3 regions of the Nonomuraea sp. NPDC050786 genome follow, and region 1 is predicted to be linked to each of the others. Evidence: riboswitches for the same ligand, from Rfam matches in the RefSeq annotation. Region 1 holds a riboswitch; each other region holds the start of a gene.
What was found. A riboswitch is a leader RNA that binds a small molecule or an ion and turns the genes downstream of it on or off. The one in region 1 is predicted to bind S-adenosylmethionine.
Positions count from the first base shown of each region.

Region 1 (4,124 bases):
AGCTCCGGGATCCCCGCCAGCGCGCTGATCAGGTCGTCGCCCGGGGTCTGGCGCCGCTCCGTGGCCAGGGTCTTGAGGTAGCCGGCGAACTCCGACGCCGCACGTACCGCAGTGTGCTGGGCCTCGGGTGCCGGGTTGAGCTCGTACATGCCGCAGATCTCCGCCGACCAGGGGCGCAGCAGGTGGCGGTCCTGGTCGGGGATGCCGAGCATCTCCGCGATCACCGTCACCGGGAGCGGCTCGGCCACCTCGGCGATCAGGTCGCCGCCGCCCTTCTCCACGAACGCGTCCACCAGGCCCGCGGCGATGGCCCGCACCCGGGGGCGCAGGGACTCGACCATGCGGGGCGTGAACGCCTTGGAGACCAGCCGGCGCAGCCTGGTGTGCACCGGCGGCTCCACGTCGAGCATGCCCGCCCTGATCACGCGCCAGAACGGCTCCTGGAACTCGGGCTCCGGCGGCCTGCCGAACTCCTCGTGCGTGGCCACGTGCAGGTAGGACCTGCCCAGGCGGCGCTCCCTGAGCAGGGCGTTCACGTCGGCGTGGCGCGAGATCAGCCACTGGTCGGTCGGCTCGAAGTAGCTGACGGGCGACTCGCGCCTCAGCTCGTCGTACACGGGGTACGGGTGGGCCACGAAATTCGGATCCCAAGGGTCAAAGCGCACTATTTCATCTTAGAAGTGGAATCCTGCTGCTCCAGGTGGGCGCGCTTGCTGCGCACCCGGATGTTCAGCAGCTCGACGACGAGCGAGAACGCCATCGCGAAGTAGATGTAGCCCTTGGGGATGTGCTGGCCGAAGCCCTCGGCGATGAGCACCACGCCGATGAGCACCAGGAACGCCAGCGCCAGCATCTTGATGCTCGGGTGCCGGTCCACGAACCTGCTGATCGGCCCCGAGGCGAACAGCATCACCACCACCGCCACCACGACCGCCGCGATCATCACGCCGAGCTGGTCCACCATGCCGACGGCGGTGATGACGGAGTCGAGCGAGAAGACGATGTCCAGCACCATGATCTGCATGATCACCGAGGCAAAGGAGGCCGCGGCGGCCTTCTTGCCGTCCTTGTCCGCGGGGGCGTCCATGCTGTGGCCGATCTCGGTGACGCTCTTGCCCAGCAGGAACAGGCCGCCGAGCAGCAGGATCAGGTCGCGTCCCGATATCTCGTGGCCGAGGACGGTGAAGAGCGGCTCGGTGAGCTGCACCACCCACGACAGGCCGAGGAGCAGGAGCAGGCGGGTGATCAGGGCGGCGCCGAGGCCCATCACACGTGCTCTGTCGCGCTGTTCGGGGGGTAGTTTCCCGGCCAGGATGGAGATGAAGATGATGTTGTCGATCCCCAGCACGATCTCCAGGGCGACCAGGGTGAAGAAGCCGATCCAGATCTGTGGGTCGGTCACCCAGTCCAGCATCGCGTACCTCCATGACTACGTGGGCGGGATTTCCGGTAGCAACGAGTGACGCGGCGCAGAAGTTCGCGACTTGCGATTCATAGGGAGGTTTCGGTTATAGTGCGGGTCGTAGGTCATGAGTGCCAGCGACAAGCCCCGGCTAGCTGGCCGGCAACCCTCGCGTCCGCGGCGGGGTGCCCCGGGTGAAGACCTGGTCCGTCACGAGGTGTGGCGGGCAAGCGCGGGCTCCGTGGCTGTTTCCAGGGGTCCCGACGACCCTGAGGGAGATGTGCCGTGTCCACCTTGACGATCTTCAACTCCGTCCCCGCCCAGCACGTCGAGGCGGCTTCCCCCGTCACGAGCAGGCCGATCCCCGCAGTGCTCGGGGCCGATCTGGAGGTGCCGGTCAAGGGCGGCAGGCTGGTCGGCTACGCCAACCTCGACTACGCCGCCAGCGCGCCCTGTCTCGAGCCGGTCAGCGCCGCCGTCACCGCCGCGCTCCCGGCCTACTCCAGCGTCCACCGTGGCGCGGGCTACGCCTCCCAGCTCACCACCGCCCGCTACGAGCAGGCCCGCCACACGGTCAGGGCGTTCGTCGGCGCCCGCCCGGACGACGCCGTGATCTTCACCCGCAACACCACCGACGCCACGAACCTCCTGGCCGGCTGCCTGCCCGCCGGCACGACCACCGTGGTCTTCGACACCGAGCACCACGCCTCGCTCCTGCCCTGGAAGAACTCCGTACGGCTGGCCCCGCCCGCCTTCCCCGGCGAGGCCGTCCGCGCCGCCGACGAGGCGCTGGCCGCGATCGACGGCCCCAAGCTGCTCGTGGTCACCGCCGCCTCCAACGTCACCGGCGAGCTCTGGCCCATCGCCGCCCTGGCCCACATCGCCCACCGGCACGGGGCCCGCATCCTGGTGGACGCCGCCCAGCTCGTACCGCACCGGCCGCTCAACCTGACCGCGCTCGGCCTGGACTACGTGGCCTTCTCCGGGCACAAGCTGTACGCGCCCTTCGGCGCCGGGGTGCTGGTCGGGCGGCGGGACTGGCTCGCGGAGGGCGAGCCGTACCTCAAGGGCGGGGGTGCGGTGCGCTCCGTGGGTGACGACACCGAGTGGCACGACGACCCCGAGCCGCGGCACGAGGCGGGCACCCCGAACGTGCTGGGCGCCATCGCGCTGGCCGCGGCCTGCGACGCGCTCACGGCCACCGGCTGGACCGCGCTGGTGCGGGAGGAGGAGCGGCTGATCGCCCGGCTGCGCTCCGGGCTGGCCTCGATCGAGGGCGTACGCGAGCTGTCGCTGTGGGGGGATGAGCACCCGCGCGTCGGCATCGTGTCGTTCACCGTGGACGGCTACTCGGCCCGCGAGGTCGCCGAGGCGCTCTCCAGCGAGTACGGCATCGGGGTGCGCGACGGGAAGTTCTGCGCGCACCCGTTCGTCCGGCACCTGCTGGGAAGATCCGACGGGGGCTGCGAGGACGGCACCGCCTCCGCGGTGCGGGCCTCGATCGGCATCGGCACCACGGAGGAGCACGTGGACCGGCTCGTCGAGGCCCTCCGGGAGCTCGTCGCCCGCTGACCCCTCAGCCCCTGTTCGGGGGCTTGTGGTGCGGCGGCGGCTCGTCGGAGACCAGGGCGTCGATGTCCCGCATGTCGTCGTCGTCGATCATGCCCGCCCGGTGCTCATGGGGCTGCCTGGGCACGCGCGGCTCCTGCGACGGCAGGGGCCTGGTGGACTCGCCGGTGACCTCCTGGGACGGCACGGGCCTGGTGGACTCGCCGGTCACCGGCGTGACGTTCGAGGGCTCCGGAGCGCGCGCGCCCGGAGCGTACGCGGCGAGCTCCTCCTCGGCGGCCCGGCGCTCCCCGCGTCTGCGGAACCTCGCGCTGAACAGGCCGTCGAGCCCGATCCGCCCGCCGCCGAGCGCCAGGAACAGCAGGCTCAGCGCCCCGAGCAGGCCGGGCAGTTCCCAGCCGCCGGTGGTGGCCAGCACGCCGTGCCCGTAGTGCACGAACGCGATCGCGCCGAGCATGTTGAGCAGCAACAGCAGCGCCATCAGCCGTACCAGCAGGCCGAAGATGAGGAAGAGGCCGCCGACGGTCTCCACGACGGTCGCGTAGGTCGCGGCGAACTCGGGCATCGGGACGCCCATGCCCCTGAACGCCCGGCCCTGGGCGGCGATACCGCCGAACCACTTCTCCAAGCCGTGCGCCAGGAAGATCACGCCGGTCACGACCCGCGCGATCAGGAACGCGATATCGAAAACAGCTCTCTTCATGGTGTTTTCTCCCCCCGTTCCCGTTATTTCTCCCCTTGTCCGGCTTGGGGATGCGCTTTCATACGATTCCTTGACCCGCCCCCCGGCTGGATCACCGTTCAGCGCGGTGGCAGCATGGCCATATGACGGAACGTGTGGTCGGAATCGGTGCGGGCGCGAAAGAGCTGGCCACCGAGGACATGATCCTCAACATCGGCCCGCAGCACCCGTCGACCCACGGGGTGCTCAGGCTCCGCCTGACGCTCGACGGCGAGCGCATCACCGCCGCCGAGCCGATCATCGGCTACATGCACCGGGGCGCGGAGAAGCTGTTCGAGGTCCGCGACTACCGTCAGATCATCATGCTGGCCAACCGGCACGACTGGCTCTCGGGCTTCGCCAACGAGCTGGGCGTGGTGATCGCCGCCGAGCGCCTGCTCGGCATGGAGCCTCCGGTAAGGGCCGTATGGG
Region 1 covers NZ_JBFAHJ010000026.1:81,694-85,817, reverse strand. Annotated here, with positions in the region: gene AB0H84_RS37095 (cytochrome P450) at 1-665, opposite strand, end outside; gene AB0H84_RS37090 (TerC family protein) at 665-1,414, opposite strand; SAM riboswitch class IV at 1,526-1,641, shown strand; gene AB0H84_RS37085 (aminotransferase class V-fold PLP-dependent enzyme) at 1,763-2,974, shown strand; gene AB0H84_RS37080 (DoxX family protein) at 2,979-3,674, opposite strand; gene AB0H84_RS37075 (NADH-quinone oxidoreductase subunit D) at 3,797-4,124, shown strand, end outside.

Region 2 (4,124 bases), on a different contig from region 1:
CGCAGCGCTGCACCGACGCGGTGTACTCCCGGTATTCGGGCAGGTCGTGCCGGCTCGGGTAGGCGAACGCCAGATGCACCACCTTCCCGTGCCACTCGGGGTGCGCGGCGAGGAACTCGCGGTAGGAGATCAGGCCGCGCACGATGTTCTTCGACAGCTCGGTGCGGTCGATGCGGACGATCAGCCGCCGGTCGCCCACCTCCTCCCTGAGCGCGGCCATGTGCGACTCGACGTCGGGCTCGCAGGCCCGCTCCCACAGCGCCTCGCCGTCCACGCCCAGGCTGTGCACGCCGATGCGGGTGGTCCGGCCCTCGTAGGTGACGCTGCGGGCGGCGCGGTCGGCCTCCGCGCCCAGGAGCGCCTCACAGCAGTCCATGAACGCCTGCGCCCACCTGTCGGTGAGGAACCCGGCGTGATCGGCGCCCAGGATGCCCTCCAGGACCTCTCCGGCCACTTCGTCGGGCAGCAGGGAGAAGTATTCGGGCGGCGCCCAGGGGGTGTGGCTGAAGTGGGCGATGCGCAGGTCCGGCCGTTCGGCGCGGAGCATCGCCGGGGTCAGCGTCAGGTGGTAGTCCTGCACCATCACGCGGGCGCCGTGGCCGGCCTCCTCGGCCAGCGCCAGCGCGAACGCGCCGTTGTAGTCGCGGTACGACTCCCACTCGCGCTCGAACCTCGTGCCGAAGTTGGGCGAGTTGGGGATGTCGTAGAGCAGGTGGTTGACGAACCACAGGGTGGAGTTGGCCACGGAGTTGTAGGCCCGGTGGAAGACGGCGGGCGGGATGTCGAGCATGCGGAGCGGGCCGGTGTCGTAGCCGGCCTGGTCGATCCGGCCGCCGGGGGCCAGGCGGACGGCGCTGCGGTCGCCGTCGGACAGCGCCGCGCACACCCACAGCACGCCGTCCTTCCTGGCCACCCCGGACAGCCCGGACACCAGGCCGCCGCCACCGCGTTTCATGGTCAGCTCGCCGTCGTCGGAGACGGTGAACGAGACGGGTCCTCTGTTGGAGGCCACCAGAACGCTGTTCATCTAGGCTCCCTTCGCCCATAGGATCCCAGCTATGGCGCTTGATGAGCTAACCGAGGAACTCGCACGTTCCGCCGCAGCCGGAGATCATCGCGCACTTGGCGAACTTCTGGCTCGGATCGAGCCCGATGTGATGCGTCACTGCGCCCGGATCTTGCCCTACCACCAGGACGCCGAGGAGGCCTCGCAGGACACGTTGCTGGCCGTGGCCCGCAACATCGGGCGGTTCGAGGGCAGGGCCAGGTTCAGCACCTGGCTCCACATCGTGACGGCCAACTGCGCGCGCACCACATACCGGTCGCTGAAGCGCAGGGCGGCCGAGCAGAGCTCCGACGAGCTGCCCATGCAGAAGCCCGACGTGCGGCGGGTGAGCGTGATCGCCGGATCGCGGCTCGACCTGCTGGACGCCATGGAGGCGCTGGAGGCCGACAAGCCCGACCTGGCGCAGGCGCTGGTGCTGCGCGACATCGTCCAGCTCGACTACAACGAGGTGGCCGAGCAGCTCGGCATCCCGCTCGGCACCGCCAAGTCACGCATTCACCAGGCGCGGAAATACGTGCAGGGAGTGCTGGGGGAGGACTATCGTTGAGACATCGCATCTCACCTGATGAGACAAGTGGCCATTTGGGCCCCTTGGCCAGGTAGAGTCCTTTTCAACAACTGAATATTGCTCATCCAGAGGGGTGGAGGGACCGGCCCTGCGAAGCCCCGGCAACCCTCCCGGCTTGAGGCTCGCGACCTGGCGAGGCCGACCGGGACAAGGTGCCAATTCCGGTCTGCGGTCAAGGTGGCCGCGGGCGAAGATGAGGGAAGGCCTCGCTTCATGTCGCTCGACTTTGGTCCTGCTGTCGGTCTGTCCTGCCGCGAATGCGGTACGCGTTACCCCCTCGGTCCCAGCTTCGCGTGTCTGGAGTGTTTCGGGCCGCTCGAAGCGGCCTATTCCTTCGGCACCGTGACTCGCGCGGACATCGAGTCGGGTCCGAGCAACATCTGGCGTTACCGGTCGTTGCTCCCCGTTCCTGTCGATGTCGCCAGTAAGCCCAACATGAACCCGGGATGGACCAAACTGGTCAAGGCCGGAAACCTCGGGCGCGCGCTCGGTCTCAAGTCCCTGTACGTGAAGGACGACTCGGGCAACCCCACTCATTCATTCAAGGACCGCGTGGTCGCCATCGCCGTCGAGGCGGCGCGTAACTTCGGCTTCCACACGCTTTCCTGTTCCTCCACCGGCAATCTCGCGGGCGCGGTCACCGCCGCGGCGGCGCGGGCCGGGCTCGAGGCGTGCGTGTTCATCCCCGCCGATCTCGAGGCTGCCAAGATCGCCATGGCCCGGGTGTTCGGCGGCAAGCTGATCGGCATCGACGGCACGTACGACGAGGTCAACAGGTTCTGCTCCGAGCTGATCGGTGACCCGCTGGGCGACAAGTGGGGGTTCGTCAACGTCAACCTGCGGCCGTACTACGCCGAGGGCTCCAAGACGCTCGCGTACGAGATCGCCGAGCAGCTCGGGTGGCGGCTGCCCCAGCAGATCGTCATCCCGATCGCCTCGGGCTCGCAGCTGACCAAGATCGACAAGGGCTTCCGTGAGCTGGTGCAGCTGGGCCTGGTCGAGGACACGCCGTACAAGATCTTCGGGGCGCAGGCGGCCGGGTGCTCGCCGGTCTCCACCGCGTACAAGGCGGGGCACGACGTCGTCCAGCCGGTCAAGCCTGACACCATCGCCAAGTCCCTGGCCATCGGCAACCCGGCCGACGGGCCCTACGTGCTGGACATCGCCCGGCGCACCGGCGGAGCCGTCGAGGACGTCACCGACGCCGAGATCGTGGCCGCGATCAAGCTGCTGGCCTCGACCGAGGGCGTGTTCGCCGAGACGGCGGGCGGGGTGACCGTGGGCGTGCTGAAGAAGCTCGCCGAGAGCGGGCGGCTCGATCCCGAGGCCGAGACCGTGGTGCTCAACACCGGCGACGGACTCAAGACGCTCGACGCGATCAGCGACGACGCCAAGCCCACGGCCGTGATCCGGCCCTCCCTCGACGCGTTCCGCGCGGCTGTCTGACAACCAGGAAAGGCGAGTTTAACCATGAGCGTTACTGTGCGGATTCCCACCATTCTGCGCACGTACACCGGGGGTAACGCGGAAGTCAGTGGCGAGGGCGCGACTCTTCGTGACGTCCTCATCAAGCTTGACTCCGACTACCCGGGGATCGGCGCGAGAATTCTGGATGAATCGGGCAAGATTCGTCGTTTCGTCAACGTTTACGTTGGGGAAGAGGACGTCCGATTCGCCGAGGGCCTCGACACTGCAGCCCCTGACGGCACTCAGATCTCTATCATCCCGGCGGTCGCCGGCGGCTGAGTGCTATAGATCACATCTTGGAAGGCGCCCCTTGTGGGCGCCTTCTGCTTTTCCAGGGCAAATGAACGTTTCATGGAGCTGCGATGCGCGGAAATGCTTCTTTTGTGGATTGACTCTGTTGCCAAACCCCGTGCCACAGGTATGGTCGAGGGCGATCGTCTGGCTGATTTTCCCTTATGTCAGTCGATTACGGGTCTCGCGGAGGAATGGGCGAGATCTGTGGGCCCAGTAAGAGGAGTCGGAAGTGGCGCAGGGCACCGTCAAGTGGTTCAACGCGGACAAGGGCTACGGCTTCATCGCGGTAGACGGTGGTAAGGATGTATTCGTCCATTACTCAGCGATACTGATGGACGGGTACAGAGCTCTCGAACAGGGGCAGCGCGTCGAGTTCGAGATCACGCAAGGCCAGAAGGGTCCCCAGGCAGAGGCCGTTCGCGCGGTCTGAGAAGCCCCACCTGGTATGCACCGGCAGGATCGCGCGGCAGCGCAGTCCGTGCGAGCCTGCCACCTTTCTTTCGTCGACTCAGGTGCGGCGAGCCGCATGGGGCAGCTCGCCGTGTCCTGCTTACGGCCTCCACTCCCTCAGGCGTCGGCGCACTCCCACCTGGGAAGGAACACCCGGTGGATGGCCTCTCGCTTGCACTCGGCAGGGTAGAGTGCTAAACAGTTCGTTGGCACTCTCTGATGCAGAGTGCCAGCGATTCGGATCGGGACGATGGGGTCTGCCGAAGGAGACGCCGACCC
Region 2 covers NZ_JBFAHJ010000007.1:283,391-287,514, reverse strand. Annotated here, with positions in the region: gene AB0H84_RS16815 (trehalose-6-phosphate synthase) at 1-1,027, opposite strand, end outside; gene AB0H84_RS16810 (RNA polymerase sigma factor) at 1,059-1,613, shown strand; SAM riboswitch class I at 1,693-1,834, shown strand; gene thrC (threonine synthase) at 1,848-3,080, shown strand; gene AB0H84_RS16800 (MoaD/ThiS family protein) at 3,105-3,380, shown strand; gene AB0H84_RS16795 (cold-shock protein) at 3,625-3,825, shown strand.
Region 2: it holds a riboswitch for S-adenosylmethionine, as region 1 does, so the genes downstream of both, thrC (threonine synthase) here and AB0H84_RS37085 (aminotransferase class V-fold PLP-dependent enzyme) in region 1, are expected to answer to the same signal.

Region 3 (4,124 bases), on a different contig from region 1:
ATGATCAAGTCGGGCGGCGAGAACGTGGCGAGCCGCGAGGTGGAGGAGGCCCTCTACCAGCATCCGGCGGTGGCGGAGGCGGCGGTGTTCGGGGTGCCGGACGACAAGTGGGTCGAGGCGGTGACGGCGGCGGTGGTCCTGCGCGAGGGGGCGGGGGCGAGCGAGGAGGAGCTGATCGCGTTCCTGCGGGAGCGGCTGGCGGCCTTCAAGACGCCCAAGCGGGTGGTGTTCGTGGACGCGCTGCCCAAGAACGCCTCGGGCAAGGTGCTCAAGCGGGAGCTGCGCGACGCGTTCTAAGGGGCCTTGTCCAGCAGGTCGGCGGCGATCTGCCATTCGTGCAGGGCGAAGGGGACTCCGTCCAGGACGTTCGCGATGGCGGCGGCCGGATAGTCGACCATCTCGCCGCGAGGCAGGTCGTCCACGGGCCACCACGCGAGCTCCGAGCATTTGTCCGGTTCGGCGTTGCAGGGCTCACCGGTCCACTTGCGGGTGGCGAAGAAGAGGCCGACGCGTTCCGGGGCGCGGTGCATGACGTGGGCGAACGCGAGGTCGGCCGGGTCGATCACCACGCCCAGCTCCTCCCTGGCCTCGCGCACTGCCGCCTCGGTGACCGACTCCCCCGCCTCGAGGTGACCGGAGGGCAGGTGCCACAGACCGTCCCCGAAGCCGGTGCCCTTGCGCCTGCCGAGCAGCACATGGGTGCCGGGGTGAGTCTCGCCGTGGATGCCGTCGCCGGACTCGTCGTGCATGTCGCGGAGGAGGAGCACGTGCACGTCAACGATGGCCCGGAAGCGCTCTCGCGGTGCTGCGCCGCCAGAGTCGCTCTCCACTGATGACGGGCCTGAAGGTGGCCGGCGGTCGAGGGCTTGGGTCCATTTGACCGCGACGGCGGCCACCTGGATCAGCTCGGCGCGCAACCGTTCGGGATCCGTCTCCGCGAACGCCTCCATCACCTCCTCCGCCAGGATGTGCCTCCACGTGAGCGCCCCGCCCGCAGCCGCCGCCTCCGTCTCGCGCCTGACCCGGTCGGACTCGGCCACCGTCCCCTCGTCTCCGGTCCCGTCCGGCAGGATCTGCATGCCCCACCTCGCGTCCTGAGCCACTCGCTCGGCCGCCACGTCCGCGAGCACCCTCGCCAACGACCCCGACACCCCCGCGTCGCCATCATGTGTCATGGTCACCAGTTTGGCGTGTGCGGGGTGTGCGACATCCGGGTCACCCTCACCCAGCCGAAGCTTCTCAGAGGCCCGGCGAACGGGAGCTCGCGGCGGTGATACGGGCTCGCAGTACCGGTTCGACGGCAGGCCATTCGGTGCGACCACGGCGAACATGGCCGAGTCCCGGACCTTCCCCTCCTCGCCGCGCGCCCACGACATGGACCAGGCGCGCAGCACGCCCTCGAAGGGGATGCCGAGCCGCTCCAAGACCCGGCGGCAGCGGTGGTTGCGGGCGTCGGTCTTCAGGTCGACCCGAGCGACGCCGAGCACGTCGAACGCATACGACAGCAGCAACAGCTTCGCCTCGGCATTGATCCCGGTGCCCTGCGCCGAGGCGGCCAGCCAGGTGAAGCCGATCTCGATCGCCCGCAGGTCCGGCCGCCCCGGCCACGTGCGCGGATCCCACAGGCCGGTGCAGCCCACCGCCTTGCCGTCGGTGAGCCGGACCTGCGCGAACGGGGTCAGCCCGTCGCGGACGAGTTGGGCCGCCAGGTACTCGGCTATCTCGTCTCCGCGAGGCACCAGTGTGAAGCCGTAGGACGACCGATCCTCCTCGACCGCCTCCGCGAGATCCGGCGCGTGTCGCATCGCCAGCGGCTCCAGCCGCACCAGATCACCGGCAAGGACAGGAACATCAAGCCGTACGCTCATCAGCTCTCCCTCATCGTTCCTGGCATTGGCACCTTTCCCGCGGAGCTCCGCCGGGGAGGTTGCCGGACCGTCACAGGGCCAGGTCCCTCAGATCCTCTGGATGATCAACGAGTCAGGATCATGCCTGAACAGACGGACACCGTCAATCCACCGCGAGGGTGTCCTTTCCATAGGAAGCGCTTGTTCTGAGCGTCCCCGCACGCGCTGCCAGGCCGGCGCAGTTCGGGCACGTGCGTGTGGCCGTGGGGGAGAAACTGAGCGACCAACCGCAGATGGGGAGAGGATAGACCTCCTCTCCGCATAGGCTCTTCTTAGTGTCTGCCAACACTGCGTGCTGTATCGTTTCGCGACCCGAGCCGGACAAACCAACGCGATAGTCGGCGCCAGAGGCGACCGGTCGGCTCTCTATCGGGGAGACCAGCAGATCGTCCCAGTGAACGGGCCAGCGCCGCACGCCGCCCGGAAGGTCGGCCCCGTTACCGTTCAGTTTCACCAGTGCCAGCATGCCGCCTCGTAGGACATCCGCCACCGTCCCGCGCTGCCCTATCAGCAATTCACCAACGGACCGAGTACAGGCGGGACTGTGCAGCATGGCCACGATCTTGACTAGGCAGCCAAGCTTTTCGCGAGACTCTTTCATGAGGCGTTTGCTTCCGCCGCCCCTGGGCAAGCAAGCTCGCCGAGCGCTCCTGCGAGTACAGGACGCCCTCGGACATCCGCGTAACGGAAGGCGATACGCCGTGCAGCGCGTGATGGCTCGATAGCCGGATGGCGAGCGTATATGACACGCTTACGGTGCTCGTCCCAACCGGAGCGCCACCAGAACCACTCACCGTCGCACCAGACGACGAGCCCGACCCACACGGATACCAGGGTCAGACCGTAGCCAGCGTGGACGTCTGCGGAGATGCCTTGGGCTGCGAGTGCGTTGGCCAGGGCATCTGCGGCGTGCTTCTCAGGAGCACGGTTCGGGCTTGGTACTTGCATGAGCAGCCTCCCATCACGTGTGGCGATGACGTAGCGTGACGGTATGTGTCGAGTGGGCTGCTAGGTCGGAAAGAAATTCCGGGGTCTGTCGTGGTCGTCCGATGACGATGAGGGCATGCGGGGAATGACCAGCGATCTGTCCATCGGCCAGCGCGTGGCCTGGTACCGGCGACGGCGGGGGATGTCTCAGGACGTACTGGCCGGGCTGGTGGGGCGGACCACCGATTGGCTGAGCAAGGTCGAGAACGAGCGCATTACCTTGGACCGGTTGTCAGTGATCAAGTCGTTGGCGAACGCATTGGATGTGTCTCTCGGTGATCTGCTTGCTGAGCCGCACCTTTTCGAGTGGACGGATGAGAGCGGAGACCACACCATCCCCGCACTGCGGGCGGCGATCACCGACTACCGGCAGCTGTCGCTGATGGCTGAGCTGATGGAGAACGCGGAGCCGTCGAGTCTGACCGAGCTGGAGCGTGCCCTCGCCGAAGTGTGGCGGGCGTATCAAGAGGCCAGATACAGCTACGTGATACGGACTCTCCCAGGACTATTGGGAGAAGCGCATCACGCTGCACGTGCCGGTGAGAGCGATGCACGCCTAGCGGCGTTGGGCATACTCGGGCAGGTCTATCACGCTGCTGCCAGCATTCTGACCAAGACGGCCTCGTTGCTTCGCTCCGTGACGCACGCCTTGCTGTCCAACGGCCGTTACGGAGCGGCCAAGCAGCTCACGATGGATGCCGCTGAACTACTGTCTCCTGGGCTTTCGTTCGCCGCACCTGAACTGTTGTCGGTTTACGGCACGCTGTACCTCGCAGGCTCGATGGCGGCGGCGCGAGACGATGACCGAGGGACAACGCGGGCCTTCCTTGCCGAAGCGGGGGAGTCGGCGGCGCGACTGGGCAGGGATGCCAACTACGTGTGGACAGCGTTCGGCCCGACGAACGTCCGCATCCACGAAGTTGCGACGGCGATCGAACTGGGGGACATCCAAGTCGCCGTAAATCTCGGACCGAGGTTGGACACCAGCGGACTTCCGATCGAACGTCGCGCTCGTCATGGTCTGGCTGTGGCGCATGCCTTAAGCCTGTGGAACCGTACCGACGAGGCCTTGGCAGCTCTGCTGGAGGCCGAGGCCATCGCCCCTGAGCAGGTACGCCACCACTACCTCAGCCGCCAGCTGACGATGTCATGGATCAGAAGGCAGAAGGGCAAGCCCAGCTTTCAGCTCGCTGCTCTTGCCCGGCGTCTGCACATCGTGTGAGAGCGGCC
Region 3 covers NZ_JBFAHJ010000048.1:17,990-22,113, forward strand. Annotated here, with positions in the region: gene AB0H84_RS49850 (acyl-CoA synthetase) at 1-297, shown strand, start outside; gene AB0H84_RS49855 (GNAT family N-acetyltransferase) at 294-1,868, opposite strand; SAM riboswitch class I at 1,876-1,975, opposite strand; gene AB0H84_RS49860 (helix-turn-helix transcriptional regulator) at 2,980-4,116, shown strand.
Region 3: it holds a riboswitch for S-adenosylmethionine, as region 1 does, so the genes downstream of both, AB0H84_RS49855 (GNAT family N-acetyltransferase) here and AB0H84_RS37085 (aminotransferase class V-fold PLP-dependent enzyme) in region 1, are expected to answer to the same signal.